One region of the Rhizobium sp. 01L410 genome, then DNA from elsewhere that is predicted to be linked to it. Evidence: predicted binding sites of a transcription regulator. Region 1 holds the regulator's gene; each other region holds the start of a gene.
The links. Region 1 encodes PhoB, which activates phosphate uptake and scavenging genes when phosphate is short. Its sites were predicted from a motif close to TGTCATNNANCTGTCAT; they were not measured.
Positions count from the first base shown of each region.

Region 2: a site for PhoB is predicted at 5,725-5,741, ahead of ugpB (sn-glycerol-3-phosphate ABC transporter substrate-binding protein UgpB). Genes of this name have one in related genera too.
Region 3: a site for PhoB is predicted at 6,779-6,795, ahead of AC1DV9_RS06190 (UDP-2,3-diacylglucosamine diphosphatase). Genes of this name have one in related genera too.

Region 1 is NZ_JBFTST010000003.1:69,114-79,867, forward strand. It holds gene apaG (Co2+/Mg2+ efflux protein ApaG) at 148-540, shown strand; gene AC1DV9_RS07550 (Hsp33 family molecular chaperone) at 544-1,536, opposite strand; gene argF (ornithine carbamoyltransferase) at 1,631-2,548, opposite strand; gene AC1DV9_RS07560 (aspartate aminotransferase family protein) at 2,588-3,787, opposite strand; gene AC1DV9_RS07565 (GcrA family cell cycle regulator) at 4,212-4,748, shown strand; gene phoB (phosphate regulon transcriptional regulator PhoB) at 4,815-5,498, opposite strand; gene phoU (phosphate signaling complex protein PhoU) at 5,531-6,244, opposite strand; gene pstB (phosphate ABC transporter ATP-binding protein PstB) at 6,291-7,106, opposite strand; gene pstA (phosphate ABC transporter permease PstA) at 7,122-8,444, opposite strand; gene pstC (phosphate ABC transporter permease subunit PstC) at 8,441-9,922, opposite strand; gene AC1DV9_RS07595 (substrate-binding domain-containing protein) at 10,083-10,754, opposite strand, start outside.
Region 2 is NZ_JBFTST010000001.1:666,033-676,786, reverse strand. It holds gene AC1DV9_RS03025 (indolepyruvate ferredoxin oxidoreductase family protein) at 1-284, opposite strand, end outside; gene AC1DV9_RS03020 (Xaa-Pro aminopeptidase) at 545-1,909, shown strand; gene AC1DV9_RS03015 (DMT family transporter) at 1,906-2,811, opposite strand; gene AC1DV9_RS03010 (hydroxyacid dehydrogenase) at 2,905-3,936, opposite strand; gene AC1DV9_RS03005 (aconitase X swivel domain-containing protein) at 3,959-4,387, opposite strand; gene AC1DV9_RS03000 (aconitase X) at 4,384-5,634, opposite strand; gene ugpB (sn-glycerol-3-phosphate ABC transporter substrate-binding protein UgpB) at 5,883-7,193, shown strand; gene ugpA (sn-glycerol-3-phosphate ABC transporter permease UgpA) at 7,258-8,139, shown strand; gene ugpE (sn-glycerol-3-phosphate ABC transporter permease UgpE) at 8,149-8,997, shown strand; gene AC1DV9_RS02980 (sn-glycerol-3-phosphate import ATP-binding protein UgpC) at 8,997-10,043, shown strand; gene AC1DV9_RS02975 (winged helix-turn-helix transcriptional regulator) at 10,223-10,754, shown strand, end outside.
Region 3 is NZ_JBFTST010000002.1:335,208-345,961, reverse strand. It holds gene AC1DV9_RS06220 (ABC-type transport auxiliary lipoprotein family protein) at 1-68, opposite strand, end outside; gene AC1DV9_RS06215 (MlaD family protein) at 101-1,471, opposite strand; gene AC1DV9_RS06210 (ABC transporter ATP-binding protein) at 1,481-2,329, opposite strand; gene AC1DV9_RS06205 (MlaE family lipid ABC transporter permease subunit) at 2,339-3,520, opposite strand; gene dgcA (N-acetyl-D-Glu racemase DgcA) at 3,604-4,587, shown strand; gene AC1DV9_RS06195 (MFS transporter) at 4,539-5,759, opposite strand; gene AC1DV9_RS06190 (UDP-2,3-diacylglucosamine diphosphatase) at 5,910-6,713, opposite strand; gene AC1DV9_RS06185 (NADP-dependent malic enzyme) at 6,927-9,239, shown strand; gene AC1DV9_RS06180 (DUF2865 domain-containing protein) at 9,364-10,461, shown strand; gene bluB (5,6-dimethylbenzimidazole synthase) at 10,458-10,754, opposite strand, start outside.

The sequences.
Region 1 (10,754 bases):
TTATTAGAGTCATTAACTTTGAATGTTAGGATTAACAATCAAAACGGCGTGCAATCGCCTGTATTTGGCTGATGATACGGTGGCATTTCTTGACGGAGCCAATGCCGTATAAGATACGAGTAAGATATCCTGACTAAGGTGTAAGGCATGTACCGGGCCCTCACACGCGATATAGAAGTTGTTGTCGAGCCGTTTTATCTGGAGGAGCAATCCGATCCGGACGACGATCGCTATGTCTGGGGATACCGCATCGTCATCAGCAACAATTCCGGCCTGTCAGTCAAACTCGTCAACCGTTACTGGAACATAACGGACCAGAACGGTGTGGTCGACGAGGTGACGGGACCTGGAGTCGTCGGCGAGCAGCCACGGCTGGAGCCCGGCGATACCTATGAATATTCGTCCGGCTGCCCGCTCGATACGCCATCGGGGCTGATGTTCGGCCATTACCAGATGGAAACGGACGAAGGCGAGCTCTTCGATGTCGAGATACCCGCCTTCTCCCTGGATTCGCCCGGCCTTCTCAGAGTGCTGAACTGACCGTCATTCGGCCGGCTGCAGCTCTGCCGGCTCGAAACGATAGGTGGTCGAGCAGAATTCACAGGTCACGGCGATCTCGCCGTTCTCCTGGCTGGCCTCGATCTCCTCCGCCGAAAAGCCCTTCAGAACGCCGCCGATTTTTTCACGCGAACAGCTGCAGCGGTCGTAGACCTTTTTGGCCTCGAAAACCCGGACGCCGCGCTCATGGAACAGGCGATAGAGCAGCCGCTCGGTTCCGACCAGCGGATCCGTCAGCTCATCGGCGTCAATGGTCTCGACCATGGCGCGGGCTTCTGCCCAGGCGTCATCTTCCTTCAGACCTGTCGCAACTTCATCGCCATCCCCGCCATGCAGGTCCGGCTGGCGCATGCGCTCGGGCGCTTCCGGCAGGAACTGGGCGACGAGCCCCCCTGCCCGCCAGCGATGCCGCGGCTTGCCGCTGCTGTCGCGGTCGAGAAGTTCGGCAGCCGCCAGACGGACGCGCGTCGGGATCTGCTCGGATTGGCGGAAATAGACGCCGGCAATATCCTCGAGCGAGGTACCGTCGAGTTCGACGATGCCCTGATAGGGCTGGCTGAACTTTCCCTGATCGATGGTGAACGCCAGCACGCCCTTGCCGAGCAGCTGCTCGGGTTCGGTCTGGCCGTCGGCGATCGCCTGATCGAGCAGCGCCTGATCGAAACGCGCATAGGCGCGCACGTTCTCCGGTGTCGCAAAATCGGCAACAAGCAGGTCGACCGGGCCATCGCCCTTGGTCTGTACCGTGAACTTGCCTTCGAATTTCAGCGACGTGCCGAGCAGAACCGTCAGGACCACGACTTCGGCCAGAAGCCGGGCGACGGGTGCGGGATAGTGGTGGCGCTCAAGGATGGCGTCGAGCATCGGGCCGAGCTGGACGGCGCGGCCACGCACATCCAGGCCTTCAACCTGAAATGGGACGACGTGATCATCGCCGGCGAAATGAAGCTCGTTGAGAGCGGCGGCTGTGTCTGCCATGGTCTTACTCCTAGTCGTCAGAGCGGCAGACCAAGCTGTCTTCCCGCTCGCGCGGCCACCAGGCCATCAGGCCGGATGTGGCGTCCAATATGGTTCAGATCGCGCCCAGGCACCATGCAAGAATCGACTTCTGCGCATGAAGACGGTTTTCCGCTTCATCGAAGACCACGGATTGCGGGCCATCGATCACATCGTCCGTCACTTCCTCACCACGATGGGCGGGCAGGCAATGCATGAACAATGCATCCTTGCCTGCTTTCGCCATCAAAGCCTGATTGACCTGATAGGGCTGGAAGACGTTGTGACCGCGAGCCCGATGTTCCTGATTCATGGAGACCCAGGTATCGGTTACCACGCAATCGGCGCCTTCGACCGCACGGTCGGCATCATGGCTGAGCATGATTTCGGCGCCCTCATTGCGGGCCCAGTTCAGATAGTGATCCTTCGGCTCGGAACCAAGGGGTACCGCCATGTTCATGCGATAGCCGAAGCGGGCAGCCCCTTCGACCAGCGAATGCAGCACATTGTTGCCGTCGCCGGTCCAGGCGATCGTCTTGCCTTTGACCGGGCCGCGATGCTCTTCGAAGGTCATGATATCGGCCATGATCTGGCAGGGATGCGTATCATCCGTCAGCGCATTGATCACCGGTACCGTCGCGTGTTCGGCCAGCTCCAGCATCCGGTGATGCTCGGTCGTACGGATCATGATCGCATCGACGTAGCGCGACAGAACCTTGGCTGTGTCGCCGATCGTCTCGGCGCGGCCGAGCTGCATTTCCGTGCCCGAGAGGAACAGCGTCTCGCCGCCCAGCTGGCGCATGCCGACATCGAAGGAAACGCGCGTCCGGGTGGAAGGCTTTTCGAAGATCATCGCCAGCATCTTGCCGGCCAGCGGCTTGTCGCCCTTGCCTGCTTTGAATGCCTGCTTGCGCAGCATCGCGTCGTCCATGATGACTCGCAGATCGGCAGAGCTCATCGCCGAAAGATCGAGGAAGTGTTTGGGGGAAGCCATGTCGTCCTTACCTGTTTGCCCCGGAAGGCATCTATCCGTTCAAGCCGTCTTCTTGGCCTTCGATGCGCGAATGCTTTCGGCGGCCTGCTCAATGCGGGCGAGACCCTCGCGAGCTTCCTCCGCCGTGACGACCAAAGGCGGCAGCAGGCGCACGACATTGTCACCGGCAGGTACGCCGAGCAGGTGGGCGCCGCGGATGGCAGCCAGGAGTTCAGTCGAGGGAACGGCGGCCTTGATACCGAGCAGCAAGCCCTCGCCGCGGATATCCTCGATCACATCGGGATAGCGGTCCTTGAGCGATGCCAGGCCCTGGCGGAAGACCAGAGCGACGTCACGGACATGCTGCAGGAAGCCTTCGGCAAGGACGATGTCGAGCACAGCGCCGCCAACAGCCATGGCGAGCGGGTTGCCGCCATAGGTCGAGCCGTGGGTGCCGGCCTTCATGCCGGACGCAGCTTCCGCCGTTGCCAGGCAGGCGCCGAGCGGGAAGCCGCCACCGATGCCCTTGGCGACAGCCATGATGTCAGGGGTCACGCCGGACCACTCATAGGCAAAGAACTTGCCGGTACGGCCGACGCCCGTTTGGACCTCGTCGAGAATGAGCAGCAGGCCCTTCTCGTCGCAGAGCGCGCGCAGCGCCTTCATGAACTCGGTGGTCACAGGGCGAATGCCACCCTCGCCCTGAACCGGCTCGATCAGAATGCCTGCGGTCGCATCGGTGATTGCGGCGCGCACAGCGTCGATATCGCCGAAGGGCACCTGGTCAAAGCCAGGCGCCTTGGGGCCGAAGCCTTCGAGGTACTTTTCCTGCCCGCCTGCAGCGATCGTCGCCAGCGTCCGGCCGTGGAAGGCGCCTTCGAACGTGATGATATGGAAACGCTCGGGATGGCCCTTCGAATACTGGTAGCGGCGTGCGGTCTTGATCGCGCATTCCAGGGCTTCCGCGCCGGAATTGGTGAAGAACACCTTGTCGGCGAAAGTCGCCTCCGTCAGCCGCCTGGCGAGCTTTTCCTGCCCGGGGATTTCATAGATGTTGGACAGGTGCCAGACCTTGTCGGCCTGTGCCTTCAGGGTATCCACGACATGCGGATTGCTGTGGCCGACCGAGGTCACCGCGACGCCGGCACCGAAATCCAGATATCGTTCGCCGCTTTCGGTAATCAGCCACACGCCCTCACCTCGCTCGAACCGCAATGGGGCACGAGAATAGGTATCATATAGCGGCGCGGCTTCAGCCATGGCGCGGTCTCCTGTCAACTTACGGGCAACCGGACTCCGGCTAAAAACCAGGTCCGAAAAATTAAAAATGCCGCCTTTCGGCGGCGACTTGCACTATTTACTTTTCGCACTGCAATGTCAACAAAACTGCGGCTTTCGTGGCTTCTGAGAGACGCTCAAGCAATGTCGCGTTTTATCAACAGCTAATGTTGCAGAAATGACTCTCAGGGGAAGCAAGTTGGGGAAAACCCCGAATTCGATTCATCCGGATTCCTGCGACTCTTGTCACGGAGTCAGCCTCACACTAGGTTAAAACTCAATTACTAGACTGCATGCGGCGGAACTAGTCACCAAAATTAGTCAAGCGTTTCTTGTGTCGGATTCGTCCGGGGCAAACAGTGAGGGATTCTGCCTTCGCAACGCTTAAACGGCGGAGACACAGGGCATGAACTGGACAGACGAGCGGGTCGAGAAACTCAAGAAACTGTGGTCCGAAGGGCTGAGCGCGAGCCAGATCGCTGCCCAGCTTGGCGGCGTCAGCCGTAACGCCGTTATCGGCAAGGTTCACCGTCTGGCGCTGCCGGGCCGTGCGAAGGCCGGCGGCAACGCCACGGCTGCCCGCGCTCCCAAGCGTACGGCGGCAGCACCCCGCGCCCCAACCTACGCATCGCGTCTGGCGACGACCCGTACGGTCACCCGCCAGCAGGGCGCGACGATGCTGAAGGAAGAGATCGAAATCGACGTGATGGAGGAGATGGAATACCGTCCCGCCAAGAACGTGATCGTCCCGATTTCCCGCCGTCTCGGCCTGACGGAGCTCACCGAGCGCACCTGCAAGTGGCCGGTCGGCGATCCCTTGAAGGACGATTTCCACTTCTGCGGCTGCGAAAGCCCGGATTCTTCGCCTTACTGCACCTACCACCAGCGTCTGGCCTACCAACCGGTCAACGAGCGCCGCAGGGCAGCAGCCCGGGCAAACTGAGCCGGGTAAGCACAAACGAAAAACGGGCCTTACGGCCCGTTTTTTTGTGTCTCAATTCCGAAAGCTTCAAGCTTCCATCGAATATCCAGCGCCGCGAACGGTGCGGATGACATCCTGCATATTGGAGAAGTTCAGCGCCTTGCGCAGACGGCCGACATGGACATCGACGGTGCGCTCGTCGACATAGATGTCGTGACCCCAGACGCCATCCAGAAGCTGCGAGCGCGAGAAGACGCGGCCGGGAGAGGCCATCAGGAATTCCAGCAGGCGAAACTCGGTCGGTCCGAGACGGACTTCGCGGGTCTTGCGATGAACGCGGTGCGTCTCGCGGTCGAGTTCGATATCGCCGCATTTCAGCACGGTCGAGAGAACTTCGGGCTTAGCGCGGCGCAGCATCGCCTTGACGCGAGCGACGAGCTCGGGCGTCGAGAACGGCTTGACGACATAGTCGTCGGCGCCGGTCGACAGGCCGCGAACGCGTTCGCTTTCCTCGCCGCGCGCCGTCAGCATGATGATCGGCAGACGCTCGGTCTCCGGGCGCATGCGCAGCCGGCGGCAAAGCTCGATGCCTGATACGCCAGGCAGCATCCAATCAAGGATAAGAAGGTCCGGCGTCCGCTCCTGAAGGCGGATTTCCGCCTCATCGCCGCGCAGGATGGTGTCGACCTCGAAACCTTCGGCTTCGAGATTGTAACGAAGAAGCACGCTCAGTGCTTCTTCGTCTTCAACGACTGCAACTCTCGGGATCATTCTGTTCTGTCTCCTGAGGCCCGGTCCGGATATTATTCCGTGACCGCGCCGACGGTGTTGGCGGTGTCGTCCTTCGGACGCTCGCCCTCCGGCTGGGCGCCGGTCGCCATGTAGTAGATGGTTTCTGCGATGTTGGTGGCGTGGTCGCCGATGCGTTCGATGTTCTTGGCACAGAACAGCAGATGCGTGCAGCTGGTGATGTTGCGCGGATCTTCCATCATATAGGTCAGGAGCTCGCGGAACAGCGAGGTGTACATCGCGTCGATTTCCTCGTCGCGCTCGCGGATCGACTTCGCCTTGTCGGCGGCGCGCGTCGTGTAAACGTCGAGCACTTCCTTTAGCTGGACGAGCGCCAGTTCGGAGAGATGCTCCAGGCCGCGGCCGAGCTTGCGCGGAACGCCGGTGCTCTGCACGGCGATGACGCGCTTGGCGGTGTTCTTGCCGAGATCGCCGACGCGTTCGAGGTCGGCGGCGATGCGGATCGACCCCATGATCTCGCGCAGGTCCGACGCCATCGGCTGGCGGCGGGCGATGGTGACGATCGCCTTGTCGTTGATCTCGCGCTCGGCGTGATCGAGGATCACGTCGTCGGAGATGACCTTCTGCGCCAGTGCGCCGTCGCCATTGACCAGCGCGCGCACAGCGTCGGAGACCATCTGTTCCGCCAGACCGCCCATCTCGGAGATGCGGCGGGTCAGGAACTTCAGATCTTCGTCATATGCAGAAAAGATATGTGTCGATGCCATGGGAAATGTCCTTGAGTGTCTCTATCGGAAGTCGTGACGCCAAAGATCAGCCGAAGCGGCCCATGATGTAGTCCTGGGTGCGCGGATCGTCCGGATTGGTGAACATCTTGTCGGTGTCGTTCTCCTCGACGAGGTTGCCGAGGTGGAACATGGCGGTGCGCTGCGAGACGCGGGCCGCCTGCTGCATGGAGTGCGTCACGATGACGATCGTGTAGCTTTCGCGCAGCTCGTGGATCAGCTCCTCGACCTTTGCGGTTGCGATCGGATCGAGCGCCGAGCAGGGTTCGTCCATGAGGATGACCTCAGGCGAGACCGCGACGGCGCGGGCGATGCAGAGACGCTGCTGCTGGCCGCCAGACAGGCCGGTGCCGGATTCATGCACACGGTCCTTGACCTCGTTCCAGAGGCCGGCGCGCTGCAGGCTGGTTTCGACGATCTGGTCCATGTCGGCCTTCGACTTGGCGAGGCCGTGGATGCGGGGGCCGTAGGCGACGTTTTCGTAGATCGTCTTCGGGAACGGGTTCGGCTTCTGGAACACCATACCGACGCGGGCGCGCAATTCGACGACGTCGATATCCGGATCGTAGATATCATCGCCATCGAGCGTGATCTTGCCGGTAACGCGGCAATTGTCGATCGTGTCGTTCATACGGTTCAGGCTGCGCAGGAAGGTGGACTTGCCGCAGCCGGACGGGCCGATAAGCGCGGTCACGGTGTTTTCACGGATGTTCAGCTTGACGTCGAAAAGCGCACGTTTCTCGCCATAATAGACCGAAACGTCCTGGCCGATCATCTTGTAAGGGATGCTGTTCATCTTCTGGTCCAGAGCCTTCTCAACTGCTGCTTCTGTCAACATGTTCATGGGTTTCTACTCCGTTTACCAGCGGCGCTCAAAGCGACGGCGCAAGAGGATGGCTCCGATGTTCATGACGATCAGGAACAGGAGCAGGACGATGATGGCACCCGAGGTACGCTCCACGAAGGCGCGTTCGGCTTCGTTGGCCCACATATAGACCTGGACCGGAAGTGCCGTGGACGGATCGAGCGGCGTGGTCGGCGCATTGGCGACGAAGGCGACCATGCCGATCAGCAGCAGGGGCGCGGTTTCGCCGAGCGCATGCGCCAGGCCGATGATGGTGCCGGTCAGGATGCCCGGCATGGCGAGCGGCAGCACGTGGTGGAACACCATCTGCATCTTCGATGCGCCGAGACCGAGAGCGGCCGAGCGGATCGACGGCGGTACGGCACGCAACGCAGCACGGGTGGCGATGATGATGGTCGGCAGCGTCATCAACGTCAACACCAGGCCACCGACCAGCGATGCGGAACGCGGCAGGCCCATGAAATTGATGAAGACGGAGAGGCCGAGCAGACCATAGACGATCGACGGAACAGCAGCGAGGTTGTTGATATTGACCTCGATCAGATCCGTCAGCTTGTTCTTCGGCGCGAACTCCTCAAGATAGATCGAGGCGGCGACACCGATCGGCAGAGCAAGAACCAGAACGATCAGCATCAGGTAGAGCGAGCCGATGAGAGCGACGCCCAGACCTGCCGCTTCCGGACGGCTGGAATTGCCATTGACGAAGAGGCCTGTGTTGAACTGCTTGAAGAGAGCACCGCTCGCCTTCAGCTCGTTCATCCAGCCGACCTGCTTGTCGTTCACCTTGCGGTTCTTCTCGTCGACAGAGAGATCGATCTGGCCCTTGCTGGCGCTATCGATATTGGCGTCGGCAAGCACCGTGACATTGACCCTCTTGCCGATGATCGACGGGTCGGAAACGACCATGTCGCGCAGCTGGATCGGAGCGCCCTTGGAGAGCATGGCCGAAGCATCGCGGACGTCAGGACGGCTCGAGGCGTTCACATTCAGCTGCTTGACGATGGCGTCACGCAGCAGGGCACCATAGTTGGCGGAGACGAGGACCGACGGATCGGTTGCACGCTTGTTGCTCGGGTCGATCGTCTTTTCGGTGAATTCCACCGGAAGCGTGATCGCCGTCTGCTGGAAGGCGGTATAGCCTTGGCGGATGACCGTCGAGAGCAGGATCGCCAGAAAGATCAGGCCGAAAGATATGGCAGCGATGCCATAGGCCTGGAAGCGGCGTTCTGCGGCATAGCGGCGCTTGATGCCGATGTCGCGGCGTGCTGGAGCCTTGGAGACAGTGATGCCTGCAACGGGAGAAACAATATTCGTCATTCGTACTGCTCCCGGTATTTGCGCACGATGTAGAGCGCGTAGATATTGAGGCAAAGCGTGATGAAGAAGAGGGTAATGCCGAGCGCGAAGGCGACCAGCGTCTGCGGCGAGGTAAACTCGAGGTCACCCGTCAGCTGGTTGACGATCTTGACCGTCACCGTCGTCATCGGCTCGAAAGGATTGATCTGGATGCGGGCGGCAACACCGGCTGCAAGCACGACGATCATTGTTTCGCCGATGGCGCGCGATGCGGTCATCAGCAGCGCACCGACGATGCCCGGAAGAGCGGCGGGAAGCACGACCTTCTTGATGGTTTCGGAGCGCGTGGCGCCGAGGCCGAGCGAACCGTCACGCAGCGCACGCGGCACGGCGGTGATGATATCGTCGGACAGCGAGGACACGTAAGGGATCAGCATGATACCCATGACGATACCGGCGGTCAGAACGCTCTGTGCCTGGATGAAGTTCGTGTAGTCGCCGGTCAGAAGACCGCTGACCTGCGACGACAGATCGCGCAGGAACGGGCCGACGGTGACGAGCGCGAAGAAGCCGTAGACGATGGTCGGGATACCGGCCAGAACTTCGAGCAGCGGCTTGGCAAGCGAACGAATTTTCGGCGAAGCGTATTCGGCCATGTAGATGGCGGCGAAGAGGCCGACCGGTACGGCGACCAGCATGGCGACGGCGCCGATGTAGAGCGTGCCGAGCAACAGCGGGATCAGGCCGAACTGACCGAAGGACGAGCTGCCGGCACCCGCGAAGCGCGGATCCCAGACGGTGCCGAAGAAGAAGTCCGCGGCGGGAACGCTGGCGAAGAAGCGAATGGCTTCCGACAGCATCGACAGAACGATGCCGATGGTCGTCAGAATGGCGATAGACGAAGACAGCAACAGGCCCCAGAGCATGACGCGCTCGACGCGGTTGCGGGCCCTGAAGCGTGGCTTGACGCCGCGCAGGGCGTAGAGCGCGCCGCCGACGGCAAGTACGAGCACGATCGCGCTCATGATCAGACGGCTGGAAGCGCTTTCGGCATTCAGCAGCTTGGCGGCATCGAGCATGTAGGGCTGCGGCTCACCGGCGAGCGGAACGCCCTTCTCGTTGAGCTTGGCCTGAACTGCCTTGGTGTCGGAGCCGACTGCCGTGACTTCTTCGGATGTGAGCAGGTTCAGGCCGCGGCCGACGGTCGCGACCATGCTGTAGCTCAGATCCTGCTCGGCAGTGGTCTTCGCCTTCACATCATCGGGAAAGGATTCGCGGACGGTGGATTCGATGATGCCTGGGCTGGCGGCGAGCCAGACACAGAGAACGATCAGGGCCGGAAGGATGGCCCAGATGGCGGCATAAGCGCCGTAATAACCCGGCCGCGAATGCAGCACGGAAGACTTGCCCCCGGCAAGTGCCGTGGCTCGGCTGCGGGCGGCCACATAGGCCAGCGCGCCAAGCACCACGAGACACAAGAGTATAATGGATGTGCTCATTCTTTACGTCCCCAGGCGCTCGGCCCCAAAAGCACGGGCTGCGATATCGCCGCCGGCTTCCCAATCATGGAGAAACTCGAAACCTTGCGCCTGACCGGGCAAGGGTACCTCAGTCGAAAACCGGCGCGGCACCCCCCAAGGCACCGCGCCAGCTTATTGATTACATCGTCTTTTCGGCTTCTACGGCCTTGCGGATCTCTTCGCGCTCGGCGTCCGGAGCAGCAACGAGGCCGTATTCGACGAGCGGGCTGTCAGGGCCGATCATCTGGTCGGATACGAAGAAGTTGACGTATTCCTTCAGGCCCGGAACGGCGCCGAGATGTGCCTTCTTGACGTAGAAGAACAGCGGGCGGGAAACCGGGTAGGTGCCGTCAGCGATGGTTTCTGTCGACGGAACGATGCCGCTCATCGAAGCAACCTTGAGCTTGTCAGCGTTGTTTTCGTAGAAGGAGAGGCCGAAGACGCCAACGCCGGTCTTGTTGGCAGCGATGCGTGCCAGCGTTTCCGGATAGTCGCCGTCGATATCGACTGCAGCGCCGTCCTTACGGACTGCGACGCAAGCCTTCTGCTGAGCGGCCTTGTCGGTGATTTCCTTGGCGATGACGTCGAGTGCGCCCGAAGCCTTGCAGCCAGCGGCCAGAACGTTCAGTTCGAAGACTTCGCGGGTGCCGTGCTTTTCGCCCGGGATGTAGGCAGCGATATCAACAGCCGGGAGCTTCGGATTGACTTCCGACCACTTCTTGTAAGGGTTGGCAACGAGCTTGCCGTCAACGACGACCTGAGCGGCCAGAGCCTTGTAGAGATCTTCCGGAACGTAGGCGACGTCAGGGTT
Region 2 (10,754 bases), on a different contig from region 1:
TGGCTGCCCCAGACGGCGGTAGCGGCAAGATCCTCGTTGATCCCGGGCTGAAAGGTAACCTGGTGCTGGTCGAGATAGCGCTGCGCCTTCATCAGCTGCTGATCGTAGCCGCCGAGCGGCGACCCGCGATAGCCTGATATGAAGGCAGCCGTGTTCAACCCGGCGGCATGGTCGCGCCGCATCTGGGTCATCGGCAGGCGAACCAGCGCCTGCAGTCCGGACATGAAGACCCGGCCCTCTTCGGCCGTATATTTATCGTCGAGCGATACACTCGTCGCCAGCATCTGCTCTCCTCCCGAGATCGCAGTGGTGAACCATGACGCCTAGGGAGGGCTCCTCTTCCACTCCCTTGGCATGTAACGCGATAGTAGCACTGCGGTTGCGGAATTTCCGGGCCAAGAATGGCGCGGTTGCGCATCATTCGAAAATTAGAATGTGCCATCACGACATTTTTGCAATGGGTGGCCTTTGCCGATTGACCTTGCGGCCGCCATCTCGCCATATCCGTCGAGCCCGGTTTGGAGCGGGCGCATCGGAGGAAAACATGACCATTTCGCTCGCACCCGTCGCCCTGCCGGATTTCGGTCCGCTCGGCGAACAGCCGAAGATTCCCGCCGCCACCTATGCAGCGCGCGCCGACGCAGCGCTGAAGAATGCCGGGACAGACTGGCTCGTCGTCTATGCCGACCGGGAGCATTTCGGAAACATCATGTTCCTCGCCGGATTCGAGCCGCGTTTCGAGGAGGCGCTGCTGCTGCTCGGCAAAGGCGGCAAGCGAGTGATCATCACCGGCAATGAATCCGAAAGCTATACGGCGCTCGCCCGGCTGCCCGGCATCGAGGTGCTCCGCGCCCAAACATTCAGCCTGATGGGCCAGGACCGCTCGCAAGACCCGCGCCTCGCCGACCGTCTCAAGGATGCCGGGATCAAGGCAGGCGACAACATCGGTCTCGTTGGCTGGAAATATCTATCTGCCGAAGAAGATGACGACTATGCACAAAGCTTCTTCGTGCCAGACTTTATCGTGAAGATCCTCAGCCGCACCATCGGCAGCGGCGGCAAGCTCGTCGATCGAACCGAAGTGTTGATGCACCCCCAGAACGGCCTGCGCTCCGTTGTCGATGTCGATCAGCTCGCGGCTTTCGAATGGGCGGCGGCGCGCTGCTCGACGGCGCTCTGGCGGGTCGTTTCGGGCGTGCGCGAAGGCGATACGGAATTCGAGGCGCTCGGACGGCTCGGCTATGAAGGCGATCCGCTCAACGTCCACACGATGTTTGCCTCGGTCAGCAAGGGCGAACACATCATCGGCCTGCGCAGCCCGACGGCGCGAAAGCTGAAGCGCGGCGACGGCGTCACCACGGCGCTCGGCTACTGGGGTGCACTGTCATCGCGCGCCGGATTGCTTGCTGATCACGACCACGATTTTCTGAAGCCGTCGAAAGCCTATTTCGAGGCGCTGATCACCTGGTACGAAACATCGGATATCGGTGTCACCGGCGGCGCGCTCTTCGAGGCGGTGACCGGCAAGCTGAAGTCGGCGGGGCTCAACTCTGCGCTCAACCCCGGCCATCTCGGCAGCCATGAGGAATGGCTGCACTCGCCGGTGCAGCCGGGATCGACGGATCGTCTCCGCTCCGGCATGCCGTTCCAGGTGGATGTCATTCCGGTGCCGATGCCTGCAGGCTGGGCGCTGAACAGCGAGGATGCCGTTGCCTTTGCCGACGAAGCACTGAGGGAGGAGATCAGGCATCGCTATCCGGCCATGCATGCGCGTATCGCCGCGCGTCGCAGCTTCATGGCGGACAAACTGGGTGTCGCGGTCAAGGACAGCATCCTTCCGCTGTCCTCGACGCCGCTCTATCTCCCGCCGTTCTGGCTGAAGTCGGGGCATGTGCTGGTTCGCGATTAAGCCGTCAGGCGGCGCCGGGAGATGATCACGAGGCGCCGCTCCCACCAGATCAGCACCAGGCTGGAGCCGACGATCAGCAGGGCTCCGGCGACCACGTTCAGCGTCGGGATCTCGGCCCAGATCAGGTAACCATAGAGGAAAGCCCAGATCAGTCCGCTATATTCGATCGGCGCCAGCGTCGAGGCCGGCGCATAGCGGAAACCTTCGTAGAGGATGTACTGTCCGGCCGCACTGATGCAGCCGAGACCGATCATCAGCACCCATCCGAAAGCATCGGGGGTTTTCCAGACGAAGGGCAGTGCGGCGCCGCAGACGATGACGAACAGCACTCCTGTTGCCAGCATCTGGTTGACGGTGCTTTCTGTGCGGCTAACGAGGCGCACGAGGATGGTGCTCCAGGCCCAGCAGAAGCCGGCGAAAAACACCATGCCGGCCGGAATAAGGCTCGGCGCTTCGGCAGGATTGGCGGCCAGAACGACGCCGATGAAGCCGCCGATGCAGGCCAGCCAACGGATCGGCCCGACATTTTCGCGCAGGATGAAGATCGACAGCACGACGGTGATGACGGGTGCCGAGAAATACATCGTGGTGATTTCGGCGAGCCCGAGATGGCGGGCTGCGGAATAATAGGCAAGCCAGGCGCCGAGCATCAGCACGGCGCGCAGCAGAACCGAACTCCGGTGCGAACTTTTCAGGATCGACGGATGACGGTTGCGGTGGATGAAGAAAGCCGAGAAGCCGACGATCATCACGCTGCGGATGAACAGGATCTGCGGCACGGCATAGTCGGCGACCAGCCATTTGACGACGGCGTCCTGGATGGCAAACAGCGAATAGCCGATGCAGGCAAGGGCAATTCCCACCAGCGGGGAAGGCGCCTCATCGGTCGATCTGGAGAACATGGAAGCCTGCGATGGGAATGCGTTGGGGTGCCACGGCCTAGCAAGACCGGGCACCGTTGACAATGCAAGGAATAGCCCTCCGCGAAGATTTGATCAGTTGATCTTCACGCCCTTCGACCGCATGCGTGAAACCGTTTCCCGTTCGGCCCGCTTGCAGCGCATCGGCGGCAGGCCGCGGTCCATCAGGTCCATGTCCTCGAGCACCATGTCGCCCATCTTCTTGAAGGCGCTGTCGAGCGCTCCGGCGCGGTGGGCCGAGCGGATAAAACCCTTGAGTTTGCGCACCGGATGATCGGATGGCAGCGGCTCTTCCGGATAGACATCGCTTGCCGCCACGATATGGCCTGAGGCAACAGCGGCCATCAGCGCATCGAAATCGACGACATCGGCGCGGCTGAGCAGGATGAGGGCCGCGCCCTTGCGCATGCTGGCGAAGGCCTCGGCTCCGAGAAAGCCCTTGTTCTCGCTGGTGACGGCGGCAACGACGAAGACGAAGTCGCTCTTCGTCAGCACATCCTCCAGGCTTGCCGCCTCGACGTTGTTTTCCTCGAGGATCGATTTCGGCTGCCAGGGATCGAAGACCCGCACCTTGGCGCGGAAGCCTGACAGCACGCGGCGCAGCGCCTTGCCGAGATCGCCGAAACCGACGATGCCGATCTCCGATCCGGCGATCAGCCGGGCGCTGGCATTGCCCTCGCCGCCCCAGAGCTCGTTGCCTTCGCGAAAGGCGACATCCGCATCGACGATGCCGCGGGCGAGCGACAGGGCGAAGCCGAGACCGATTTCGGCCACCGGCTCGGCAAAGACCTGACCCGTCGTCACCACATGGATGCCGCGCTGGAAGAGCACGTCATAGGGCATGTTGTTGATGAGATTGCTCTCGACATTGAGCACACAGCGCAGCGACGTCATCCGCGCCAGCGTTTCCTCAGACAGCGGCGGCTGGCCGATGATGTAGCGCGCCTTACCGAGAACCTCGTCGCCGAGACCGGCGATATTGTCGGGATCGGCCTCGACGATCTCGTATGTGTCGTGAAGCACCCGGCGCGCTTCGTCGGTGAAGATCAGGTCGAGCGTGCGCGGCTCGGGCGCGCTGATCGCCAGGGGCTTTTCGGTCTTCGTCATCATCTCCTCCTCCCGCAGCCACCTAACGCTGCACAATCCTTATCTCAGCGCCACGCTCACCGGCATCGATCGACAGATGAGCGGCCGCCGAAATCAGCGGCCAATCATCCGGCCTAGCCAGCGCCACCGGACAGCCGATCCCGTAGAGCGCCTCCGCAACCATTGCGCCGGTGACGACGATCGCATCGCGCTTCAACAGAATGATCCCAGCAGGGGCGGTCTTCAGCCGGATGGCTTCGGCCAGCACCGAGCTTCCCGAACTCGATCCCCTGCCTGCCTCCATGACAAGGATCGCGCCGGTGATCGACTGGCCGCTTTGCGGATGCCACTGGTCAATGATCTCGCCGGTCGCCGAATCGACGCCGCCCCAGAAGCTGAGCGGCTCGGCAAGCACGAAGGCCGCAGCCGCAGCCTTGCCTTCCATGAGGGTCGTCGCGGAAAATACCGTCACAGCCGCACCACCTTGCCCGAGCGCGCCGAGGCCATGCATTCGGCGAGCGAACCAAAGGCGACATCGACTCCGATATTGCCGGGTGCGTAATAGGCCCACTTGCCCGAGTTGGTCATCACCGCACCCGACATGTCGCGGATGATCGCAGTGACATAGGTGCAGGTATCGATGACGAGCGTCACACCCGCCGCTTCCAGCGCCACGCGCCAGCCGCGATTTTCAAGCTCCGCCAGAACCTCGCGATTGGTGTTGATGTAGATATCGATCGCCGCTTTCCCGCCTGCGAGCAGCGGCATCAGCCGCTCGAACTCGCCGATGGAAAAATGCGGCGTTCCCATGCTGACGGCCGCAAGCGGCGTCCCTTCCGCCACCGTCGAGAGATTGCGGATGGTGTCGCGGATATCAGTGCGGCTGAGCCGGATTGTCTCCTGCGGCTCGACCCCGCCACAGGCTTCCTCCAGCGTCGGCGCCTCCGGCGTCAGCCCGACGGCGTGGAACAGCGCGACGGCGCCAGCCGAGGCGGCAACGGCACCGAGCGCCTTGAGATCATCCTCTGAACTCTCCTCTGGCAGCCCGCGGATGACGGGGATGCGATCGCCGCAGCGGCGGCCGATGGCGTGACCGGCAGCGACACAGATCGACCCGGCATCCCGCTCACCCCCAGCAAATTCCTCGATATCGACGAGCACGGTCGCGCGCCGGTTTTCGGTGACGTGCAGCCCATAACAGGGCGCCCGGCCAGTCAGCGCGCAGCAGAGATCGATGAAATCGCCGTAGCGATTGGTGCGGGCGCCGAGCACCGAATTGGCAAAGACGATGGCATTCGATTCCGCCCAGGCGATCTGCGCCCCGAAGCGCGGGCGGAAGATCGTCTGGTAGGGCGCGCAGGTGAAGGTCGGGACGCAGCCGAGCTCCTCATGCGCCCTCATCAGCCGCGCACCGTTGCGGCCGAGCGCCTCGTCGCCGCGGAAAAGTTCGGGATGGATGAGATCGACCGAACCGACATTCAGCGTCGTCGGCACGCGGACACGGCCGCCCCAGGACACCATGCGCTCGACGAAATCGAGGCTGACCTCGCCGAGATAGAGACAGCCGTCGATATGCGCCGCTTCGATATCCACCAGTTTTGTGGCGCCGACAGCCTCGGCGAAACGCACCAGAAGCCGCATGGCAAAAGCCGCCGCCTCACCATGGCGGCCGTCGAGCAGGGCTTTGTCATCAGGGGAAAGCTGAAGAGAGGAATGCATGGCGCCGACGCTATCAGGTCGTCTTGCGGGAGAGAAGATGGCTTGCGAATTCGACCAAAGGCGCCCTCGACAAAACTGTCACAAACACTATGTCACAAAACCTTCACAATTTCATTTGCCAGTTCGTTTCTTTTCGTTTTGTATGCGGAAAGTTTCGTAACGAAACCGGCCGGTGGGATCGAGGAGGATCTGCGCCGGCAGGCCGTGCTCCGTTCAAAACGGCACGGCAGGACACATAGGGAGGAACCATGTCCATTCGTTTCATGGCCGCATCCGCGGCAACCATCACCTTGTCGCTCTCGTTCGCTTCGAGTGCCTTTGCGGTGACCGAACTGCAGTGGTGGCACGCTATGGCGGGCGCCAACAACGAAGTGGTCAACCAGCTCTCCAAGGAATTCAACGAAAGCCAGAAAGACTACAAGATCGTCCCGGTTTTCAAGGGCACCTATCCGGAAGCGCTGAATGCCGGCATCGCCGCCTTCCGCGCCAAGCAGCCGCCCGCGATCCTGCAGGTCTTCGACGCCGGCAGCGGCGTGATGATGGGCGCCGAGGGCGCGATCATGCCGGCAGCCCAGGTTCTCGAAAAGGGCGGCTTCAAGTTCGACAAGTCGGAATACCTGCCCGGCATCGCCGCCTATTATTCGAAGCCCGACGGCACGATGCTGTCCTTCCCCTACAACTCATCCTCGCCGATCCTCTATTACAACAAGGACACCTTCAAGAAGGCCGGCCTCGACCCTGAAAGCCCGCCGAAGACCTGGCCCGAAGTGTTCGAAGCGGCCAAGAAGATCAAGTCGAGCGGCGCGTCTGCCTGCGGCCTGACCTCGACCTGGCTCACCTGGATCCAGACCGAGAACCTGGCCGCATGGAACAACGTGTCCTACGGCTCGAACGAGAACGGCCTTGCCGGCACCGATGTGAAGCTCGCATTCAACTCGCCGCTCTTCGTCCAGCATTTCCAGGCGATCGCCGATCTCGCCAAGGACGGCACGTTCCGCTACGGCGGCCGCACCTCGGAAGCCAAGCAGCTCTTCACCTCCGGTGAATGCGGCATCATGACGGAATCGTCCGGCGGTCTCGGCGACATCATCAAGACGGGCATGAACTACGGCATCGGCCAGCTGCCCTACTATGAAGGCGAAGGACGCCCGCAGAACACTATCCCCGGCGGCGCCAGCCTCTGGGTCTTCGCCGGCAAGAGCGACGAGGAATACAAGGGCATCGCCCAGTTCTTCCACTTCCTGTCGCAGACCAAGATCCAGGCCCGCCTGCACCAGGTGTCCGGCTACATGCCGGTGACCATGGCCGCTTATGAAGACACCAAGAAGTCCGGCTTCTACGAAAAGAACCCGGGCCGCGAAACGCCGATCCTGCAGATGATGGGCAAGGCGCCGACCGAAAACTCCAAGGGCGTGCGTCTCGTCAACCTGCCGCAGGTGCGCGACATCATGAACGAAGAGTTCGAAGCGATGCTGGCCGGCAAGCAGGATGCCAAGGCAGCGCTCGACAAGGCCGTCGAACGCGGCAATGCCGCGATCCAGCAGGCAATCGGCCAGTAAATACGGCGTTCCCGCCCGCATCCCTGGAGGCTGCGGGCGGCCCCTTCATGTCAAGGAGATCGCCGTGCAGCGCGTCGTCTTTCCGAACAAGATCCTTCCCTATTTCCTGGTCGCCCCACAGATCATCCTCACAGTGGTTTTCTTCTTCTGGCCCGCCAGCCAGGCGCTCTATCAATCGATGCAGCGCGAAGATCCATTCGGCCTGAAGAGCGGCTTCGTCGGCCTCGCAAACTTCCGCGACGTCTTCGCCGACCCGAATTATCTGAACTCGCTCTATGTCACCGTCGTCTTCAGTGTGCTGACGGCGCTTCTCTCGATGGTCGTGGCGCTGGCGTTGGCGACGGCAGCCGACAAGGTGGTGCGCGGGCAGACCTTCTACCGGACGCTGCTGATCTGGCCCTATGCCGTGGCGCCTGCCGTCGCCGGCATGCTCTGGCTGTTCATGTTCAATCCGGCGATGGGCACCTTCGCCTATATCCTGCGGCGCAACGGCTTCATGTGGGATCCGCTTCTGAACGGCAACCAGGCGATGACGCTGGTTATCGTCGCGGCCGCCTGGAAGCAGATCAGCTACAATTTCCTGTTCTTCGTCGCCGGGCTGCAGGCTATCCCGAAATCGCTGATCGAGGCGGCCGCTATCGACGGCGCCCGCGGCAGCCGCCGCTTCTGGACCATCGTCTTCCCGCTGCTGGCGCCGACCACATTTTTCCTGCTCGTCGTCAACACCGTCTATGCCTTCTTCGACACCTTCGGCATCATCCATTCGGTGACTGGCGGCGGCCCGGCCAAGGCGACGGAAACGCTGGTCTACAAGGTCTATAACGACGGCTTCGTGAACCTCAATCTCGGCTCGTCCGCGGCACAATCGGTGATCCTGATGATCATCGTCATCGCGCTGACGGCCTTCCAGTTCCGCTTCGTCGAGAAGCGGGTACATTATGCGTGAGGGTCTGAAATGATCGAAAAACGCCCCATCGCCAGCCTCATCGGCCACCTGATGCTGATCATCGGCATCATCATCGTCGCCTTCCCGATCTATTATACGTTCGTCGCCTCGACGATGACGTCGGCGGAGATCATCAAGCCGCCGATCTCGTTGCTGCCGGGTAGCCACTTCACCGAAAATTACACCGAGGCGCTGTTCGGCGGCGTCGAGCGCGCCGTCGGCGTCAGTCTCGAACGGCTGCTCTTCAACACCTTCGTGGTGGCGATCCTGATTGCCGTCGGCAAGATCCTGATCTCCTTCCTGTCGGCCTTCGCGGTGGTGTTCTTCCGCTTCCCGCTGCGCATGGTGTTCTTCTGGATGATCTTCGTCACGCTGATGCTGCCAGTCGAGGTGCGCATCCTGCCGACTTACAAAGTCATCGTCGATCTCGGCCTGATCGATACCTATGCAGGGCTGACCCTACCGCTGATGGCCTCGGCGACCGCAACCTTCCTGTTCCGCCAGTTCTTCCTGACGATCCCAGGCGAATTGCTGGAGGCGGCGCGCATCGACAATGCGGGACCATTCCGCTTCATGCGCGATATCCTGCTACCGCTGTCGCGCACCAATATCGCGGCGCTCTTCGTCATCCTGTTCATCTACGGCTGGACGCAGTATCTCTGGCCGCTGCTCGTTACCAATGACGCGCAGATGAACACGATCATCATCGGCCTCAGGAAGATGGTGGATTTCACGGACGCGGCAACGCCCTGGAATTTCGTGATGGTGACGGCGATCCTTGCGATCATTCCGCCCATCCTCGTCGTGGTGCTGATGCAGCGCTGGTTTGTCAAAGGTCTTGTGGAGACGGAGAAGTAATGGCCAGGATCACCCTCAACGACGTCCGCAAGACCTATGGCGGCGGCGTCGAAGTCATCAAGGGCGTCTCGCTCGAGATCGCCGACGGCGAACTCCTGGTGCTCGTCGGCCCCTCCGGTTGCGGCAAGTCCACGCTGCTCAGAATGATCGCCGGCCTGGAAGGCATCAGTTCCGGGGAGATCAGCATCGGCGACCGCGTGGTCAACGATCTCGAACCCTCCGAGCGCGATATCGCCATGGTCTTCCAGAACTATGCGCTCTATCCGCATATGACGGTGCGCCAGAACCTCGCCTACGGCCTGAAGAACCGCAACACGCCGAAGGACGAAATCGAGCGGCGGATCGTCAAGGCGGCAAAGTCGCTGGAGATCGAGCCCTTCCTGGAGCGCAAGCCGCGCCAGCTCTCGGGCGGCCAGCGCCAGCGCGTCGCCATGGGCCGCGCCATCGTGCGCGAACCCGCAGCCTTCCTGTTCGACGAGCCGCTCTCCAATCTCGATGCGAAACTGCGCGTGCAGATGCGCGTTGAGATCAAGCGGCTGCAGCGGGCATTGGCGACCACCAGCGTTTATGTCACCCACGACCAGATGGAGGCGATGACGCTCGCCGACCGGCTCGTCGTCCTGAACGGCGGCCATATCGAACAGGTCGGCACACCGATCGAGCTCTACGAGAAGCCGGCGACCACCTTCGTCGCCACATTCATCGGCTCGCCGTCGATGAACCTGCTGGAGACCAGCGGCGCCGGCTTTGCTCTCGGCAACGGCGCCACGCCTTTGCCGCCGGGCACCGCAACGCTCGGTATCCGCCCTGAAGACCTGCACCTCGCCGAACCCGGCAAGCCCGACGCCTTCACGGCAGATGTCCGCGTCGGCGCGGTGGAGCTCGTCGGCGCCGAAAGCTATGTCCACGGCACCCTGCCGAACACCCAGGACATCGTCTTCCGCGTCCCAGGCCGGTCGCAGATCGCCATCGACGCCCGCGTGACGATCGGCGCGGCGCAATCAGCGCTGCATTTCTTCGACGCTGCAGGCAAAAGGATCGGTTGATCCTTCCATCTGATTTTTCTGCGATCCGCGAAGGGCCAGCCGACACCACGGCTGGCCCTTCGCGTTTCGGCCATGCCGGCGCGCCGGAGCTCTGTATTTCGCAACACAAGCAAACGGCTTGCAAAGTGCAATCGGTCGGCGTAATGTAACTTTCATGATGAAAGTTACTTGGTGACACGATGCAGAATAAGAGCTTCAAATCCATGCAGTGCCCTGTCGCCCGCAGTCTCGACCGCGTCGGCGAATGGTGGAGCATTCTGATCCTGCGCGATGCGCTGCGCGGCGTGACGCGGTTCGACGATTTTCAGAAGAACCTCGGCATTGCCACCGCGACGCTGACGCGCCGCCTCGACAATCTGGTCAAGGCGGGGCTGGTGGAACGGCGGGCGTATCAGGAGCGGCCGCAACGTTTCGAATATGTGCTGACGGCCTGCGGCGAGGACTTCCGCCCGGTCATCTGGTCGATGATCGCCTGGAGCAACCGGCATTTCGCACCTGAAGGGCCGAGCCTTGTCATCGTCGACAAGCAAAGCGGCGCCTGGGCCGATCCGGTGCTTGTCGACCGCGAGACCGGAAACCCGCTCGCCAAGCCGCAATATGACGTCGCCGCCGGGCCTGCCGCTAGCGAGACGTTGCGATTGCGCTATCCCTTGCGCTCCGAAGCGTCCGGTATGGCGCTGATCGAGCGCCCCGCCCCCAACCAAGAACAAT
Region 3 (10,754 bases), on a different contig from region 1:
ACCAGCGGCAGCGTGAAGGCTGCTCTCGCCAGCAATGAACGGCGCGCCAACAGATGCGATACGGCCATATTATGCTTCCCCTGCTTTTCTCATATCGAAATCAACGGCGCGAGCGGCCGTCGGTCTGTTTGACCGTATCGCCACCGAAGATCAGGCGCTGCGGGTTTCTGTCGAAATTGCTGATCGCGTCGTTGAGGTTCTGCACCGTGTTGCGCGTATCGTTGACCAGCGACTGCACGTCCCGCAGCCCGCCGCTCGAGAACTTCTGCAGATTGTCGGCGATCGGCCCGATACGGGCGTTCAGATTGTCGGCAACCTTCTTGAAGGATTCCAGCGTGTCACGCGCTTCGGCAAACAGCGATTGCGAATTGTCGGTGCCGAGCAGCGCGTCGAGCTTGATCAGGATGCCGTCGACGCGCGTCGAAGCCGAGTTCAGCTTGTTCGCCATCTGCGAGACGTCCTGGATCGTCTGGTTAATGTCCTTCTGATGCGACGAGACGGTATTGGCCACATCGCGGATCGACGCGACGGCAACGCGTGCATCCTTGGTCGCCTGCGAGATATCGTCGACCGAGCCCTTCAGCTTCTGCGGATCGATCTGCGCCACCAGCGTATCGACGCGATCAAGTGCCGACTGCGCTTTCTTGCCGACATCGTTGAAGGTCGTTGCCGTCTGGTCGAACTTGTCGATCGCGCCCTTCAGACCACCGGATGCGTCTGCGATGTCCTTGCTGACCTTCTCGGCATTGGCGAGGATCGTATCGATTTTCTTGGCATCGACGGCTTTCACCAGCGCCTCGACGGCGGCAAGCGTCGAATCCACCTTGCCGGAAACGTTGCGTACGGTCTCAGAAAGCTGCCCGACGCTCTGCAGGAAGCTGTCGATATTGCCGGAATTCTTGGCAAGCGCATCGGAGAAGGTCTCGGCATTCTGCAGCGTCTTGGTCAGCGGCCCGCGCGCATCCTGCACGAAGCCCTGAACCTGGCCGACGGCGTCATTGGCGCGGTCGAGGATCTTGTCGGCAGTGGCAAGCAGGTTGGTAACGCTCGACTGGTCGGCGACGATCACCGCACGTTTGCCTGAATCGATCGACTTCTGGAGAATGTTCTCTTCCCCCACCTTACCGCCCGACATTTCGATATAGGCAGCACCCGTCAGGCCCTGGATTTCAAGGATCGCCTTGGTCGACGGGTAGATCGGCGCATCGACGCGCACTTCGGTGAAGGCCAGCGAATATTGCGGATCGTCGGCATCGATCGACAGCGACTTCACCGAGCCGACCTGAATACCGTTGAAGCGCACCGGCGAACCGACGCTAAGGCCGTTTGCCGATCCCGGAATACGCACGACAAGCTCGGCCATCGGGCCGCTGCGGCCATATTCCGCCATCCAGTAGACGAAGCCGAACGCCGCTGCGATCACCAGAACGGTGAAGATGCCGACAATCGTATAGTTCGCTTTGGTTTCCATCGTCTCCGGTCACTTCCCGCGGCTGTCGTGACTGCCCGCGCGCGAGGCGCCGGCAGTCTCTTCCTGCGGCACGATCGAGCGTGCGCGCTTGCCCTTGAAATAGGACTGAACCCACGGATCATCGTAGGCCAGCATATCGTCGATCGTCCCTTCCACCATTACCCGCTTCTTTCCAAGCACGGCAATACGGTCGCAGACGGAAAACAGGCTGTCGAGATCGTGGGTCACCATGTAGACGGTGAGACCCAGCGTATCGCGCAGCCTGGCAATGAGATCGTCGAATTCGGCGGCACCGATCGGATCGAGACCCGATGTCGGCTCGTCGAGGAAGACGAGGTCCGGATCGAGCGCCAAGGCGCGGGCAAGCGCCGCGCGCTTGATCATCCCGCCAGAGAGCTCGGACGGATATTTGTCGGCAGCGTCGGCAGCCAGTCCCACCAGCTTGATCTTCAGATGCGCCAGTTCGTCCATCAGAGACTTAGGCAGATCCAGATATTCGCGCATCGGAACCTGGATGTTCTCCTTGACGGTCAGCGACGAGAACAGCGCGCCCTGCTGGAAGAGAACGCCGAGGCGCATGTCGAGCGAGTTGCGCTCGCTCTCGTTCAGTTCGTCGAAATTCTGACCAAGGATCTCGATCGATCCCGAACGGCGCGGTAAAAGACGCAGGATCGTGCGCATCAGCACCGACTTGCCGGTACCGGAAGCGCCGACGAAGCCGAGGATTTCGCCGCGGTAGATATCGAGGTTCAGCTTGTCGAGCACGATCTTCGAGCCGAATCCGACCGTGACATCGCGTGCCGAAAGCACGATGTCCCGCTCCTTTTCTCCGCCCGCTTCCGTCTGTTGCTCGTTCACGCTCAAACCCTAGAAATTGATGGCCGCATAGAAGATGGCGAAAAGCCCGTCCATGAGGATGACAACGAAAATCGCTTTAACGACCGCAGCCGTCACATGCTGGCCCAGCGATTCGGCACTGCCGCCGACCTTAAGCCCTTCGACGGCGGCGACAATGCCGATAACCAGCGCCATGAACGGCGCCTTGATCATCCCGGCAAGCACGGTGGACAGCGTCACCGCCTCGTGGAGGCGCGACGTGAAGGTCGCGAAGGTGATGCCGGAATAGGCCCAAGCAACGGTCGCAGCCCCAAGCAGCGACGCGAAATTGGCGAGCACGGTCAGCAGCGGCAGTGCAACAGTCAGCGCCACCAGACGCGGAAAGATCAGCACGCCGACCGGGTTGAGGCCCATGACCTTCAGCGCATCGACCTCTTCACGCATCTTCATCGAGCCGATTTCGGCGGTGATCGCGCTGCCCGAGCGGCCGGCGATCATGATCGCCGTCAGGAGCACGCCGATTTCGCGAAGCTGCAGAATGCCGACGAGATCGACCACGAAGACCTCGGCGCCGAAATAGCGAAGCTGGAAGGCGCCCTGCTGCGCGATGATCGCGCCGATCAGGAACGACATCAGCAGGATGATCGGCACGGCGCGAACGCCCATATGATCGATCTGGTTGACGATCGAGGCCGGCGAAACGCCGCTGCCGCGGCCGAACTTCATCTGCGCACCGCGCACTGCGGAACCGAGAATATACATCGCTGCCGCAAAATTATCCCACAGATCGTAGGCCATTTTGCCGATGGGCGCAAAAATCCTCTCGGCAAGCGATCGCTTCTTCGCTGGTTCCGCTTCCTGCTTTTCCGGCCGCTGCGAGAATTCCTCGATCATCTCGTCGATGTGCTGATTGGTGCCCTCGAAATGCACCTGGCGGCCGGCGGCCTCCTCTTCGAGCTTCAGCCGCACCAGCAGCCAGACACCGGCAGTATCGATATCGGTGACATCGGAAAGATCGAGCGTCAGATCGCCGTTACCGCGAGACAGCGCTTCGAAATCCTTCAGAACGGTGTGGATGTTGCCGCTGCGCCAATTGCCTTCGAGACACACCAATCGCCCGGAGCCTTTGGCTTGGTCGTCCACGTGGAGTGAGGCGGCTTTGCTGGGCTCGGGCTTCAAAATGCTTGTGTCTTTCAGGGCTTGCGGCGACATTGCCGACTCGCGAACATCTCGCGCGCCCGGCGGGTTAATATACTCAAGCCCCGCAGAATTTCCATGCTTTCAGGATTGCAAATATGCCACGGTCCCTCGAAATCCAAATGAATTCATTCCCGATCGCGGGCACTTTCACCATATCGCGCGGCGCCAAGACCTCCGCGGAGGTGATCAGCGTCACGCTGAGGGAAAATGGCAGAATCGGTTGGGGCGAATGCGTGCCCTATCGCCGCTACGGCGAGACGATGGAAAGTGTCGAGGCACAGATCGAAGCGGCACGGCCGTTGATCGAGGCCGGTATTTCAAGAGATGACCTGCAGTCGGCGATGGCGCCCGGTGCTGCCCGCAATGCCGTCGATTGCGCCCTTTGGGATCTGGAGGCCAAGCTGACCGGTGCCGCCGTCGCGGCCACCATCGGCCTTGCGGCGGCAAAGCCGCTGACGACTGCGTATACGATATCGCTCGGCGAGCCCGAGGTGATGGCGGCACAGGCGCGGGAACATGCCGGACGCGCGCTGCTGAAAGTCAAAGTCGGCACCGGCGACGACGAAAGCCGCATCCGCGCTGTTCGCGCCGCAGCCCCCAGCGCGGCAATCATTCTCGATGCCAACGAGGGTTGGCCGGAGGAGGCGCTCGAACATCACTTGCGGATCTCCGCTGAAATGAATATCGCGCTCGTCGAACAGCCACTGCCGACCGGCAAGGACGAGATGCTCGCGGTGATCAAGCGGCCTGTCATCGTCTGCGCCGACGAGAGCGTTCATCACACTGGCGATCTCGCCAGCCTCCGCGACCGTTACGACGCGATCAACATCAAGCTCGACAAGACCGGCGGCCTGACGGAAGCCTTGGCGATGAAGCGCGAAGCGCAGCGGCTGGGCTTCCAGATCATGCTCGGCTGCATGGTCGGCACATCGCTCGCCATGGCGCCGGCGGTGCTGCTGGCGCAGGACGCCGAATTCGTCGATCTCGACGGACCTTTGCTGCTCGCCAGGGATCGCGAGCCCGGCCTGCGCTACGAAGCGTCCCTCGTCTTCCCGCCGGACAAAGAGCTCTGGGGCTGAAGGTAATAGGCGACGAACACCAGCGCCATGCCGATCGCCGCGACCAGCGCCATGACGTAGTAGCTGGCGAGGCCGAGCCAGGCATACAGATAGCCTGAAGCGAGCGTCATCAGGCCCAGGAACATGCCGTTGTAGAAGAAATAGGCGCCCTGCGCCGAGGATTCCTGCGTCGCCTGCACCGAAGCCACGATCCGCCGCTGCACGCCCGTATGCACGAAGGCGTAGGTGCAGGAATGGAAACATTGCAGGAAGAAGAAGCCTGCGAAGTCCCAATGCATCGGAAACAGGATCCAGCGGCAGATGCACATGGCGCAGCCGAAGCGGATCAGCGTCCAGGCATTGAAGCGGCGGCTGAGATGCTTCGAGACGAAGAACACCAGAACCTCGGAGGCCACGCCGGCGCTCCAGAGAATACCGACCTGCGTGCCGGTGAAGCCGAGCTGATGCCAATAGATGGATGCGAAGGCATAGAGCAGCGCGTGGCTGGACTGCTGGATCGCCACGCCCCAGAGCAGCACCAGCAGATGCGGCTGACGCAACGAGCTACCCGTTGCCTGCTGCAGATCGACAGGCGTATTGCGGCGCCGCGTCGGGCCGATACGCGGACAGTAGATCGCCATCGCCATGGTCATCGCAAAGCCAAAGATCATGACCGGCAGCACCATATCGCCACCCCACAGGCCGATCATTTCGCCGCCGATCATCGTCGAGACGATGAAGGCGATCGATCCCCAGACACGCATCGAACCGTAATCCAGACCCCAGCGCCGGACGCCCGAAATAACGATCGATTCGACGATCGGCACATAGGGCGCAAAGGTGGCGCCCTGGACGCTGTAGACGATCAGCACCGGCCAGAAGCTCGTCGTCCAGTAAAGTGCGATCGCCGTCAGCAGCGACAGCCCGCCAGACCATAGGAGCACGTCGGCGCGCTCCTTCATCCGGTCGGCATACATCGCCACAACCGGTGCCACGAGGACGCGCACGACCATCGGCACGGCAAGGATGACGCCGATCTCGTGATCGGTGAATTTGTGAACAGCAAGCCAGACAGGGAAGAATGGAAGCGCGACACCGTTGACGATCAGCGGGGCGCAGTAAGACAGGGCGCTGAGCAGCCGGAAACGCGGCGGAGCCCCCTCATCGACAGAGGCATTCTGGGCGGGAATCATGGTGGACCTGCAGGAAACTGTGCGCTGCCTAACACATCAACCTAGGGGCGACTATGGCGAGAAATAGCCCATTTGAAACGTTTTAAAAAATAAATAGGGCCGTTGCCCGGGGGCAACGGCTAAATGTCTTGCAATATGGCGGGATGAAAATCAGGCAGCCTGCGGCGCGCGCTCGGGCTGGTGCGTCAGCTTCAAAGTCACCGGCTCGCTGCTGGCGATCGCATTCCAGGTGATCAGTTCGAAAGTGCCGTCTTCATGCTCGGCAATCGCCGTGCAGCTCTCGACCCAGTCGCCGGTATTGATGTAGCGCACGCCATCCATCTCCTCGATCACGGCATGGTGGATATGGCCGCAGATGACGCCGTCGGCACCGCACTTGCGGGCCTCGTCGGCGACGACGCGCTGGAACTCGCCGATGAAGTTGACGGCATGCTTGACCTGCAACTTGGCCCAGGCCGAGAACGACCAGTAGGGCATGCCCATGCGGCGGCGGATGGCGGCCAGAACGATATTGATGCGGATCGCCATGTCATAGGCCCAGTCGCCGAGATAGGCGAGCAGGCGGGCATTGCGGACCACGACGTCGAATTCGTCGCCATGCAGCACCAGATACTTCTTCCCGTCGGCGCCCTCGTGCATCATCCGCTCGGCCACTTCGATGCCGCCGAAATGCATGCCCGGGAAGTCGCGGAGGAATTCGTCGTGATTGCCGGGAATGTAGACGACGCGCGTACCCTTGCGCGCCTGGCGCAGCAGTTTCTGGATGACGTCGTTGCAGACCTGCGGCCAGTACCAGCTGCGCTTCAGGCGCCAGCCATCGACGATATCGCCGACGAGGACGATCGTGTCTGCCTCGTGGTGGCGCAGAAAGTCGATCAGGAAGTCGGCCTTGGCAGCCTTGGAACCGAGATGCACATCGGAAATGAAGAGCGTACGGAAGTGTCGCGTATCCATGTAATCCATCACAGGCATCCTGCCCGTGCCCCATCGTTCATCTGGCCTTCCAAAATCAGACTCGTGTTTCAGGAAGATGACAGCGCGGTTGTTTGACGCATCCTCCGGGCATAAGAGTTTTCCGCTTTCAACCTCAAATTCCCGCTGTCCCGCCGCACTGATTGTTGTATGGAGAAGGCTTCAAACGACATGACTGCGGTATTGGAGAAGGCAATGGATAATCAGGACAAATCCAAGACGGAGAAGAACCTGACAGGTGGAACTCTTGACGAACAGGCGCTGTTCTTCCACCGCTATCCCCGCCCCGGCAAACTCGAAATTCAGGCGACCAAGCCGCTCGGCAACCAGCGCGATCTGGCGCTTGCCTATTCGCCTGGTGTCGCCGCGCCGTGTCTCGCGATCCGCGACGATCCGGAGACGGCCGCCGACTATACCTCGCGCGCCAATCTGGTCGCCGTCATCTCCAACGGCACCGCCGTTCTCGGCCTCGGCAACATCGGCCCTCTCGCGTCCAAGCCGGTGATGGAAGGCAAGGCCGTTCTCTTCAAGAAATTCGCCAATATCGACGTCTTCGATATCGAGGTCGATGCCTCGACCGTCGAGCAGATGGTCTCGACCGTCGCCTCGCTGGAGCCGACCTTTGGCGGCATCAACCTCGAAGACATCAAGGCGCCTGAATGCTTCGAGATCGAACAGCAGCTGCGCGCAAAGATGCGAATCCCCGTCTTCCATGACGACCAGCACGGCACCGCCATCATCGTCGCCGCCGCCATCCTCAACGGCCTGGAACTGGCCGGCAAGTCGATCAGCAACGTCAAGATCGTCACGTCTGGCGCCGGCGCTGCGGCGCTCGCCTGTCTCAATCTGCTCGTCGAACTCGGCGCCAAGCGCGAAAACATCTGGGTCCACGACATCGAAGGCCTCGTCTACGAGGACCGCAACGTGCTCATGGACGAGTGGAAAGCCGTCTACGCGCAGAAGAGCGATACCCGCACACTCGCCGAAAACATCGGCGGCGCCGATGTCTTTCTCGGCCTCTCTGCTGCCGGCGTCCTGAAGCCGGAACTGCTCGAGCAGATGGCCGAAAAGCCGCTGATCATGGCGCTCGCCAACCCGACGCCGGAGATCATGCCAGAACTCGCCCGCGCCGCCCGCCCGGACGCGATGATCTGCACCGGGCGCTCGGACTTCCCGAACCAGGTCAACAACGTTCTCTGCTTCCCCTTCATCTTCCGCGGCGCGCTGGATTGCGGCGCCGAGGAGATCAACGAAGCGATGAAGATGGCAGCCGTCCGCGCCATCGCCGGCCTCGCCCGCGAAGAGCCGTCCGATGTCGCCGCCCGCGCCTATTCTGGTGAAACGCCGATCTTCGGACCGAACTACCTGATCCCCTCGCCGTTCGATCCGCGCCTGATCCTGCGCATCGCGCCTGCCGTCGCCAAGGCAGCGGCCGAGAGCGGCGTCGCACGCCGTCCGATCACCGATTTCGACGCCTATCTCGACCAGCTGAACCGCTTCGTCTTCCGCTCCGGCTTCATCATGAAGCCGATCTTTACGGCCGCTAAGGCTGCCGAAAAGAAGCGAGTGATCTTCTCCGAAGGTGAAGACGAACGCGTGCTCCGCGCCGCTCAGGTTCTCATCGAAGAAGGCATTGCCGAACCGATCCTGATCGGCCGTCCGCAGGTCATCGAAACCCGCCTGCAACGCTACGGCCTGCGCATCCGCCCGCTTTCCGACTTCGCCGTCATCAATCCGGAAGACGATCCGCGCTTCCGCGAATATGTCGATCTCTATCTGTCCCTCGTCGGCCGCCGGGGTGTCATCCCGGAAGCGGCCCGCACGATCGTGCGTACCAACACCACCGTCATAGGTGCGCTGGCGCTGCGCCGCGGCGAAGCAGACGCGCTGATCTGCGGCCTCGAAGGCCGTTACGAGAAGCACCTGCGCGACGTTCGCCAGATCATCGGCAAGCGCAAGGATGTCCGCGATTTCTCGGCACTCAGCCTGCTGATCTCGCAGCGCGGCGCCACCTTCTTCACCGACACCTACGTGACGTTCAATCCGAGCGCCGAGGAAGTGGCTGAATCCGCCGTTCTGGCTGCCGAGGAAATCAAGCGCTTCGGCATCACGCCGCGCGCCGCCCTCGTCTCGCATTCCAATTTCGGCTCGCGCGAAAGCGAAAGCGCCACCAAGATGCGCAGTGCCCTGCAGCTGATCCGTGACGCCGCGCCCGATCTCGAAGTCGATGGCGAAATGCATGGTGAGAGCGCAATCGCCGACGAAATCCGCAAGCGCGTCATGCCCTCCACCACGCTGCACGGCGAAGCCAACCTGCTGGTCTTCCCGAACCTCGATGCCGCCAACATCACGCTCGGTGTCGTCAAGTCGATGACCGACGGCCTGCATGTCGGCCCGATCCTGCTCGGCACGGCGCTCCCGGCCCACATCCTGGCTCCGTCGGTGACGTCGCGCGGTGTGGTCAATATGGCGGCGCTCGCCGTCGTCGAGGCCCAGCAGCCGGCGTGATTTGCCGTAGATCGGAAAAATGCGTTAGAATTCCGTCGTTAGCTTGTTAACGGAAGGCAGCTAGACAGAACGGATGCGGCAAATGCTCTGCCGCTTCCGGTTTACTATGCTGCGGGATGATACCGTGAAACGCCGAAGCCTGACCCTTGCTCTCTTTCTCGCTACTGCCGCGCCCGCGGCGGCGCAGACCAGCGCGATCTGCGAAGATCTGCGCGGACGCCTTGCCGACCTGCCGCAGGTGATCGGCAACGGCCCGGAGATCCGTCAATATGCAAGCGCCATAGCCGAACAGAACCTCGAGCTACGCAAGCTGCGCAACGACCTGCGCAGCAACGGCTGCAGTGTCGACAGCATGGTCGTCATCGGCGGCGAGAATGACCGCTACTGCAGCGATCTGCAGGAATCGGAATCGCGGATGATCGACAACATCCACTACCTCCAGGACCGCCGCAACCAACTGCGGGAGGCCGGCGGCAGCGATGTCAACGAACGCCGCGAACTGATGGCCGCCCTCGACGATAACGGCTGCAACGACGATCCGGGCTATCAGCCGGACGAGCGCGCCTATGTCCCTGCGCCAAGTACCGAAGAACAGGCGATGCGCGGCGACACCTTCATTCCGCTCGGCAACGGCGAAGAAGGCAACACGCAATATGGTGTGCCGCGCGGCGAGATGATGTCGCATGTCAGCACCATGTGCGTGCGCAGCTGCGACGGCGGCTTCTTCCCGATCAGCACCAATGCGACCTCGATCGATTTCAGCCGCGACGCCTCGACCTGCTCGAAAATGTGTCCCGGCATCGAGACCGAACTTTTCTATCAGGACGTTTCGAATACCGACGCCGCCAACATGATCTCGGCCGCGACCGGCGCGCGCTACAGCGCCATGCCAAACGCCTTCGCCTACAAGAACCGGGCACCCGGCGAGAAATCCTCCTGCACCTGCAATCTGACCGCCTATTACGAGCAGATGCGCAAGAACCAGACCGTCAGCGCGCCGCCGCCAAAGGGCTCGATCACGACAATCACCACCAAGCCGCCGGCAACGGCCGCCCCCACACCGGCTGCGCCGCAGGCACAGGTACCGGACCGCCCCTACGACCCCGGAAACAGCAAGGTACGCCAGATCGGCCCGCAATTTCTCGCGGGCGACCAGGGCAGTATCGACCTGAAGAACCCGGCAACATCGGGCCCGCAGCCGCAGCAGCAACAGCGGAATTAGCGGCGGCCCCAGCCATCGCGGAAGATCAGCTCGTCGAGCGGCAGCCGCTGCCGCCAGCCTTTGACGGCCAGCTCGGGCTCGCTATAGAGCGTATCGACATAGCCGACGCAGAGCCAGGCGACGATCTCGATATGCACGGGCACGCCGAGAATGTCCTTGAGCTCGCTCTCGTGGAAAATGCTGACCCAGCCGACGCCGATGCCTTCAGCCCGTGCCGCGAGCCAGAGGTTCTGCACGGCACAGACGGTCGAATAGCTATCCATCCGCGGGTTATGCGTGCGCCCCAGCACGAC